One region of the Micromonospora sp. BRA006-A genome, then DNA from elsewhere that is predicted to be linked to it. Evidence: predicted binding sites of a transcription regulator. Region 1 holds the regulator's gene; the other holds the start of a gene.
The links. The regulator HrcA, encoded in region 1, represses chaperone genes, less so after heat shock. The targets are predictions, from matches to a motif close to GGTTNGCACNCTCNNNNNGAGNGTGCNAACC.

Region 1 (4,832 bases):
CCGGCAGCCGGAAGGTCGACTGTGGTCAGCCGGTCCTGCGCGCCCTCGTGCAGCACGTACGCGCCGGCCGCACCGGCGATCCGGCGGGCCACCGAGGCGGTGGACTCGTCCGGCGCGCCGGCCACCACCGGCAGCCACGGGCGGCGGGCCTGCTTGGCCGCCTCGCGGGCGGTCGCGACCCACTTCTGCCGGGCCCGCTCGCCCCGCTCGCCGCGCCACTGCGCCACCGAGCGGGACGCCGCCCAGGGCACGATCTCGTCCACCCCGACCTCGGTCATCGCCTGCACGGCGAGTTCACCCCGGTCGCCCTTGGCGATGCCCTGCACCACGACGAGCCGGGGTACCGGCGCGTCCGCGTACCCCCGGCTCGTGACCCGCAGGTCGAGCGTGCCGCGGCCGACGGCGGTGACCACCGCGGCGGCGGTGCCACCCCGGCCGTCGGCGAGCACCAGTTCCTCGCCGACGCGCAGCCGCTGCACGGTGGCCGCGTGGTGGCCCTCCGGGCCGTCCAGCGTCAGCGTGTCACCGGTCGGCAGCGCCTCGACCAGGAACAGCGGCGCGGACACCTCAGGCGTGCCCGTTGAAGGCGTCGCGCATCCGGGAGAAGAAGCCGCCCTGCTTGGTCAGCTCGGCGACCTCCTCGCCGCGGGTCTTGGCGAAGTCGCGCAGCATCCGCTCCTGGTCGGCGTCGAGCTTGGTCGGGGTACGCACGTCCAGGTGCACGTAGAGGTCACCCCGGCCGGTGCCGCGCAGGTGCGGTACGCCCCGGGCGCGCAGCCGCAGCGTGCTGCCGGGCTGGGTGCCGGGCTTGACGTCGACCGTCTCCTCGCTGTCCAGCGTCTTGATGGTCAGCCGGGTGCCGAGCGCGGCGGCGGTCATCGGCACCGTCACCCGGCAGTGCAGGTCGTCGCCCTTGCGGGAGTAGACGTCGTGCGGCCGCTCGTGGATCTCGACGTAGAGGTCACCGGCGGTGCCGCCACCCGGGCCGACCTCGCCCTGCTGGGCCAGGCGGATCCGCATGCCGTCCTCGACCCCGGCGGGGATCTTGACGGTCAGCGAGCGGCGGGTGCGTACCCGGCCGTCACCGGCGCAGGTCGGGCAGGGGTGCGGGATGGTGGTGCCGTAGCCCTGGCAGACGGTGCACGGCCGGGCGGAGACGACCTGACCGAGGAACGTCCGCTGCACCGACTGCACCTCGCCCCGGCCGCCGCACGCCTCGCAGGTGGCCAGGTGGGTGCCGGCGGCGGTGCCGGCGCCGGAACAGGTGGTGCAGAGCACCGCGGTGTCGACCGTGATCGGCGCCTCGACGCCGAACGCGGTCTCGTTGAGGTCCAGTTCCAGGCGCAGGATCGCGTCCGCGCCGGGGCGGGTACGCGGCCGCGGCCCCCGGCTGCCGCCCGCGGCGCCGCCGAAGAACGCGTCCATGATGTCCTGGAAGCCGACGAACGGGCCGGCGCCGCCGGGACCGCCCGGGCCGCCCATGCCACCGCCGCCCGGGGCGAGCGGGTCGCCGCCCAGGTCGACGATCTGCCGCTTCCGGTCGTCCGAGAGGACCTCGTACGCGGCGTTGATGTCCTTGAACTTCTCCTGGGCCTCCGGGTCCGGATTGACGTCCGGGTGGAACTGCCGCGCCAGCTTGCGGTAGGCGCGCTTGATCTCGTCGTCGGAGGCGTCCCGGCTCACGCCGAGAATGCCGTAGTAGTCCCTGGCCACTGCGTTAGGTGTCCTCATGTTCGTCTCGCGTCGCTCCGGTCGTCGGCCGGAACCGGCCGTCGGCCCTGACTGGTCAGTTCTGGGCCAGCAGTTCGCCCACGTAGCGTGCCACGGCCCTCACCATGGCGATATTGCCGGGGTAGTCCATCCGGGTCGGCCCGAGCACGCCGAGCCCGCCGACGATCGTGCTGCCCGGTCCGTAGCCGGTGCTGACCACCGAGGCGGCCCGCAGGTTGTCGAATTCGTTCTCGTCGCCGATGAGCACCCGGGTGGTGCTCGGCTCGGTCTCGCCGATCAGCTTGAGCAGCACGACCTCTTCTTCGAGCGCCTCCAGGATGGGGCGCAGCGAACCCTGGAAGTCGAGCAGGCCGCCCCGGGTGAGGTTGGCCTGGCCGGCCAGCGCGAGGCGTTCCTCGTGCCGCTCCACCAGCGTCTCCAGCAGCACGGTGGACAGCGTGGTCATGGCCGGGCGCAGGTGCGGCGCGGACTCGTCGACGAGCGCCTGCACCAGCGGCGGCGTCTCGGCGAGCTGGCTGCCGACCAGCTTCTCGTTCACCAGCCGGCGCAGGTCGGTCACGTCGTCGGCGGGCACCGGGGCGGGCAGCTCGACCAGTCGCTGCTCGACCCGGCCGGTGTCGGCGATCATGACGACCATCAGCCGGGTGGTGGAGATCGGCACCAGCTCCAGGTGGCGCACCTTGGACCGGGCCAGGCTCGGGTACTGCACCACCGCCACCTGACGGGTGAGCTGGGCGAGCAGCCGGACCGTACGGTGCACCACGTCGTCCAGGTCGACGGCGCCGACCAGGAAGCGCTCGATCGCCCGGCGCTCGGCCGGGCTGAGCGGCTTGACCCGGGACAGCCGGTCGACGAAGAGGCGGTAGCCGCGGTCGGTGGGCACCCGGCCGGCGCTGGTGTGCGGCTGCCGGATGTAGCCCTCCTCCTCCAGCACCGCCATGTCGTTGCGCACGGTGGCGGGCGAGACGCCGAGCTGGTGCCGCTCGACCAGGGCCTTGCTGCCGACCGGTTCCTGCGTGGCGACGTAGTCCTCGACGATCGCGCGCAGCACGGCGAGTTTGCGGTCGTCGAGACCCATTCCCCACCTCCTGACGCAGCTCGGCCGGGCCGGCACGCGGCATCCGCCGGGCGGCTGGCACTCGACTGTAGCGAGTGCCAGTCTACGTCGGCACCCCCGCCGACGCGATGATCGCCCGACGGACCTGCGGTGCGGCCCACCACACAGCGCCGCCCACCAGGGCCGAACAGCCGGTCATCGTCGGTCTGTGTCGCTCTGGTGCGAGTTGACCGGTGCACCTACCGTGGCGACCATGACAGAACCTCCTCGCCCTCCAGGGGCAGGGGACTCCGGCCCCCAGCCCGACCCGTCGGCGCCCTACGGCTCGTCGCCGGGCAGCGAACCGCCCACCGCTCCACTGTCCGGGGCGCCGGGCGCCGGCGGCTATCCCCCGCCCGGTGACTATCCGCCTCCGGGCGGCTACCCGCCCCCGGGCGGCGGCTACCCCCCGCCGGGTGGCTACCCCCCGCCGGGCGGCACGCCCGGCTACCCCGCCGGTGGCGGGTACGGTCCGGCCTCGTACGCCAACAACGACGAGAAGACGTGGGCCCTGGTGGCGCACTTCGGCGGCGCCGCCGGCGTCATCGTCGGTGGCGGTCTGCTCGGCTGGGTCGCCCCGCTGATCGCGATGATGACCCGGGGTCAGCAGTCCCCGACGGTCCGCGCCCACGCGGTCGCGGCGCTGAACTTCCAGATCACCTGGACCATCGCCAGCGTGCTCGCCTGGGTGATCACGGTCATCACCTGCGGGATCCTGTTCTTCGTCCCGATGCTGGTCTGGCTGGTGCCGCTGATCTTCGGGATCATCGGCGGGGTCAAGGCCAACGAGGGTGTGCTCTACCGCTACCCGATGACCTACAACTTCATCAAGTGACACCGCCGGCCGGCCGAGGGGGCGGCCGGCCGGTGCCGGTCACGGCAGCAGGTCGCGTACCACCGCGTCGGCCAGCAGCCGTCCGCGCAGCGTCAGCACCACGAGCCCTCGCGCGTACGCCCCGGCGTCGAGCAGCCCGGCGTCCCGGGCCCGCTCGGCGCCCGCCCGGCCGGGCTCGTCCAGCACGTCCAGCGGCAGCCCGGAGGCGAGCCGCACCCGCAGCATCACGTCCTCCATGTGCTGCTCCTCGGGGCTGAGCCGCTCCCGGGCCAGCGCCGGCGAGGCACCCTCGGCCAGCCGGGCCGCGTACGCGCTCGGGTGCTTGACGTTCCACCAGCGCACGCCGCCGACGTGGCTGTGCGCCCCCGGGCCCAGGCCCCACCAGTCGGCGCCGGTCCAGTAGAGCAGGTTGTGCCGGCACGCCGCCGCCGCCGAGCGGGCCCAGTTCGACACCTCGTACCAGGAGAATCCGGCCGCACCGAGCGCGGCCTCCGCGGCCAGGTAGCGGTCCGCCGCCACGTCGTCGGAGGGGTACGGCAGCTCGCCCCGGCGCATCCGCGCGGCCAGCCGGGTGCCGTCCTCCACGATCAGGGCGTACGCGCTGACGTGGTCCACGCCCGCGTCGACCACCTGGGCCAGCGAGGCGGCGAAGTCGTCTGCGGTCTCGCCCGGCGTGCCGTAGATCAGGTCCAGGTTCACGTGCTCGAACCCGGCGTCGCGCGCCTCCAGCGCGGCGGCGGTGGCCCGGCCCGCGCTGTGCCGCCGGTCCAGCACCGCGAGCACCCCGGGAGCGGCGGACTGCATGCCGAGCGAGATCCGGGTGTAGCCGGCCGCCCGCAGCGTCTTGAGCGACTCCGGGCTCACCGACTCGGGGTTGGCCTCGGTGGTCACCTCGGCGTCGGCGGCCAGCCCCCAGACGCGGTCGATGCCGTCGAGGATCCGGGCCAGGTCGTCGGCGGGCAGCAGGGTGGGCGTGCCGCCGCCGACGAAGACCGTGTCGACCCGGGGCGGCGGTGAGTCGCCCAGCACCCGGGCGGCCAGGGCCAGCTCGGCGAGCACCGAGTCGGCGTAAGTCTCCCGGCTCGCCCCGCCGCCCAGCTCGGAGGCGGTGTACGTGTTGAAGTCGCAGTAACCGCACCGGCTGGCGCAGAACGGCACGTGGACGTACAC
Region 2 (4,832 bases), 630 kb from region 1:
CACCGCAAGACTGCCGAGGTCAGAAGTTTGTTGGCGGCGGTAACAATTCAGCAACGCGGTTGTCACCCGCGGGACACCGCCGGGAGAGCGCGCCCCGGGAACGCTCCCACACGTACCGTCACGAGCCCGCTCAGGCGGCGGCGATCGATGCCGTCGTCGCCCCGGTGAGCGCCACCAGATCGGTCGGCGCGAGCTGCACCTGCAATCCTCGGCGGCCCGCCGAGACGTACACGGTCGGGTGCGCCAGCGCGGAGGCGTCGATGACCGTCGGTAGCCGCTTGCGCTGCCCCAGCGGGCTGATGCCGCCGCGGACGTATCCGGTCGCGCGTTCGGCCGTCGTGCGCTCCGCCATCGTCGCCCGCTTGCCGCCGGCCGCGGCGGCGAGCGCCTTCAGGTCCAGCTCGCCGGTCACCGGCACCACCGCCACCGTCAGCCCGCCGTCGACCTCGGTGACGAGCGACTTGAACACGCGCTCCGGCGCCACCCCGAGCGCGGTCGCCACGAGCGCGCCGTAGTTCGGCGCGTCCGGCGAGACGTCGTAGGTGTGGGTGCTGTGGGCGATCTTCCGCTTGCTCAGCAACGCGATCGCCGGAGTGCCAGGGCCCGCCACCGGATCAAGCTAGCCCGGTCGTCGGCCCACCGCGAGCCGAAACCGCGCGCCGCGGGTCAGCCGCCCGCCGGAACCGGCCGGCAGACGAGCACCGTGGGGTCGCCCGCGACCCGGGTAAGCACCAGGTCGGCCGCCGCCTCGCCGGAGAGCCGCAGGTCACGGCGCAGCTTCTCCGGCTCCAGCGCCGACCCGCGCTTGCGGATCTCGACCCGGCCGACCCGCCGCTCCCGCAGCAGCGCGCGCAGCCGCTTCAGCGAGAACGGCAGCACGTCGGTGATCTCCAGGCAGCGGGCGAACGGGGTGGGCCGGGCCTCGTCTGCGTACAGGTAGGCGATCGACGGGTCGGCGAGCGTGGCGTCTAGGTCGGTGGCCAGCTCGGCGACCAGGTGGGCGCGTACCACCGCCGGGTCCGGGTCGTAGAGGAACCGCCGCACCGCCCCCACCGGTGCCTCGACCACCCCGGTCCCGGTGAGCTGATAGGAGGGGACCCTTTTACTACCGGAGGCGTTAAGAAGGGGCCCTTCCTTCTCGCGCAGCACTGTGGCGCGGCGGGGGACCTCGGCCAGCTCGCCGCACCAGAGCGCGGCCTCGACCAGGTCGCCGTCCACGCTCACCCACTCCGCCTCGGCGCCGGCCGGGATCAGCGCGTGGTCCAGCCCGGGCGCCACCTTCACCACTGTGCGCGGCACCCGCGCGGCCAGGCCGGTGACGAAGTCCCACGGCGGCGAGTAGGCGTTCGGGTCGAACACGCGCCGCCCGGTGCCGGCCCGCCGCCGCGCCGGATCGCAGAACACCGCGTCGACAGGGCTCACGTCGAACGCCGTGGCGTCACCGCACTCGACTGTCACCAGGTCGGCGAGCCCGGCCGCCCCGGCGTTCGCGGCGGCCATCGCGGCGGTGAGCGGGTCGGCCTCCACCGCGTACACCCGGATGCCGGCGCGGCCCGCGGCGAGCGCGTCGGCGCCCAGCCCGCACCCGAGGTCGGCCAGCGTGGTCACGTCCCCGGCGCGCAGCCGTGCGGCGCGCCGGTCCGCGACCGCGCGCCGGGTGGCCTGCTCCAGCCCGGCCCGGGTGAGGAACATCCCGGCCGCGACCGGGCCGAACTTGCCGGCCGCCCGGCGGCGCAGCTCCGCCTGGGTCAGCGCCGCGGCCGCGAGCCCGCCGGGGATGCCGGCCGAGCGCAGCGCGGCCGCCGCCGCCAGCGGGTCGCCGCCGGCCACCCGCTCGGCCGCGGCGAGCGCCGCCGAGCCCTCGGGGGTACGCAGCGCGGCGAGCTGGTCGAGATCCACGCGCTCATTCTCCCGGTCCGGTTCCGGCGCGACACGGAGGGCGACGCGTTGGCACTCTCCTTGACGGAGTGCTAGCCGAGGAATAACCTGCGATTAGCACTCTCACCCTGAGGGTGCCAACGCCCGAGCCTCGTGCCCGGGGGTTGAGCGCCAGGCGGACCGGCACCCGCGACGACGGCCCCGCCCGGTGGCATGTGGCAGATTGACGCTGGTCGGCGTGCCGGCCGGCAACGACACCAAGTACCCGGGAGGGTATGCCCGTGACTACCGCGACCAAGGTTGCGATCAAGCCGCTCGAGGACCGCATCGTGGTCCAGGCGAACGAGGCCGAGACCACCACCGCCTCGGGCATCGTGATCCCCGACACCGCCAAGGAGAAGCCGCAGGAGGGCACCGTCCTCGCTGTCGGCCCGGGCCGGATCGACGACAAGGGCAACCGCGTGCCGATCGACGTGAAGGTCGGCGACACCGTCCTCTACTCGAAGTACGGCGGCACCGAGGTCAAGTACGCCGGCGAGGAGTACCTGGTGCTCTCCGCCCGCGACGTCCTCGCGGTCATCGAGAAGTAAGCAACCGATCAGTGTCGTTGCCCCGGTCCGGCTCGCCGGGCCGGGGCAACGTCGCTTCGAAGGGATACTGATGGCGAAGATCCTCAGCTTCTCGGACGACGCCCGGCACCTGCTGGAGCACGGTGTCAACGCCCTCGCGGACGCGGTGAAGGTCACCCTCGGCCCGCGCGGGCGCAACGTCGTCCTGGACAAGAAGTTCGGTGCGCCCACGATCACCAACGACGGCGTGACCATCGCCAAGGAGATCGAGCTCACCAACCCGTACGAGAACCTCGGCGCGCAGCTGGTCAAGGAGGTGGCGACGAAGACCAACGACGTCGCCGGCGACGGGACCACCACCGCCACCGTGCTGGCCCAGGCCATGGTCCGTGAGGGCCTGCGCAACGTGGCCGCCGGCACCAACCCGACCGGCCTGAAGCGGGGCATCGACGCGGCGGCCGCCAAGGTCTCCGAGGCGCTGCTCGGCAAGGCCGTCGAGGTCTCCAGCAAGGAGTCGATCGCGCACGTCGCGACCGTCTCCGCGCAGGACGCCGCGATCGGCGAGCTGATCGCCGAGGCGATGGAGAAGGTCGGCCGCGACGGCGTCATCACCGTCGAGGAGGGCTCCGCGCTCACCACCGAGCTGGAGGTGACCGAGGGTCTCCAGTTCGACAAGGGCTTCATCTCCCCGAACTTCGTCACCGACCTGGAGGCGCAGGAGGCGGTCCTGGAGGACCCGTACATCCTGATCACCACCCAGAAGATCTCGGCGATCGAGGAGCTGCTGCCGCTGCTGGAGAAGGTCCTCCAGAACAACAAGCCGCTGCTCATCGTCGCCGAGGACGTCGAGGGCCAGGCCCTGTCGACGCTCGTGGTGAACGCGCTGCGCAAGACCGTCAAGGTCTGCGCGGTCAAGGCCCCCGGCTTCGGCGACCGCCGCAAGGCGATGCTCCAGGACATGGCGATCCTCACCGGCGCCGAGCTGGTCGCCCCGGAGCTGGGCTACAAGCTCGACCAGGTCGGCCTGGAGGTGCTGGGCACCGCCCGCCGCGTCGTGGTCGACAAGGAGAACACCACTGTCGTCGACGGTGGCGGGCAGGCCGCCGAGGTCGCCGACCGGGTCGCGCAGATCCGCAAGGAGATCGAGGCCTCCGACTCCGAGTGGGACCGGGAGAAGCTGGCCGAGCGGCTGGCGAAGCTCTCCGGCGGCATCGCCGTGATCAAGGTCGGCGCGGCCACCGAGGTCGAGATGAAGGAGCGCAAGCACCGCATCGAGGACGCCATCGCCGCGACCAAGGCCGCGGTCGAGGAGGGTACGGTCCCGGGTGGCGGTGCCGCCCTGGCCCAGATCCTGCCGGCGCTCGACGACGACCTGGGCTTCACCGGTGACGAGAAGGTCGGCGTCTCGATCGTGCGCAAGTCGCTCGTCGAGCCGCTGCGCTGGATCGCCCAGAACGCCGGCCACGACGGCTACGTGGTGGTGCAGAAGGTCGTCGGCCAGGACTGGGGCCACGGCCTCGACGCCGCCACCGGCGAGTACGTCGACCTGGCCAAGTCCGGCATCATCGACCCGGTGAAGGTGACCCGCAACGCGGTCAGCAACGCCGCCTCGATCGCCGGCCTGCTGCTCACCACCGAGAGCCTCGTGGTGGAGAAGCCGGCCGAGCCGGAGCCGGCCGCCGGTGGGCACGGCCACTCGCACGGCCACGGCCACCAGCACGGCCCGGGTTTCTGACACGAGCAGTACGGCCCGACGTCAGGGCACACCGCCGACCCGGTGGTGTGCCCTGACGCGTATGTCCTTACGGAACGCTGACGGAATTGGCAGCCGGACCGGCGGGTCGATCAGACTGGGTGCCGTGAGCACCCTCTCCCGCCGCCGCGCGGCGCCGGCCGGTGTCGTCGCCGCAGTGGTGGCACTCGGCACCGCCGAACCCGTGGCGGTCCTGACCGGTCCCCGGTCCGCGCCGCTCGTCGCCGTCGGCGGACTCGTCGTCGACCTGGTGCCCGAGCCGCTCAAGCAGTTCGCCATCGACGTCTTCGGCACGTACGACAAGATCGCCCTGCTGGCCGGGACGGCGCTGCTGCTGGCCGCCTTCGGGGCGCTGCTCGGCCTGGCGGCGGCCCGGCGGCTGGTGATCGGCCTGGCCGGCGTCGCCGCGTTCACGGTGCTCGGCGTCGCCGCCGCGCTGACCCGGGCCGGCGCGGACGCGTTCGACGCGCTGCCCTCGCTGGTCGGCGGCGGACTGGGCGCGCTGACGCTCTGGGCGTTCGTGGCCGGCCCGCTGGGGCCCGGCCGGGGCGTGGCCACGCAGCCGGCACCGCCCCCGGCGGTCGCCGCGCTCGCGGGGGAGGAGAAGACCCCGGGTGGCTGGGAGCCGGTCC

Region 2: the regulator HrcA is predicted to act here: its motif matches at 1,991-2,021, upstream of groES (co-chaperone GroES).

The regions. Positions count from the first base shown of each region.
Region 1 is NZ_JANCLW010000001.1:5,229,329-5,234,160, forward strand. Features, by position in the region: gene NMK34_RS23705 (16S rRNA (uracil(1498)-N(3))-methyltransferase) at 1-566, opposite strand, end outside; gene dnaJ (molecular chaperone DnaJ) at 568-1,713, opposite strand; gene hrcA (heat-inducible transcriptional repressor HrcA) at 1,787-2,809, opposite strand; gene NMK34_RS23720 (DUF4870 domain-containing protein) at 3,042-3,662, shown strand; gene hemW (radical SAM family heme chaperone HemW) at 3,702-4,832, opposite strand, start outside.
Region 2 is NZ_JANCLW010000001.1:5,857,124-5,861,955, reverse strand. Features, by position in the region: gene ybaK (Cys-tRNA(Pro) deacylase) at 131-610, opposite strand; gene NMK34_RS26665 (class I SAM-dependent methyltransferase) at 667-1,899, opposite strand; gene groES (co-chaperone GroES) at 2,154-2,468, shown strand; gene groL (chaperonin GroEL) at 2,539-4,182, shown strand; gene NMK34_RS26650 (sulfite oxidase) at 4,244-4,832, shown strand, end outside.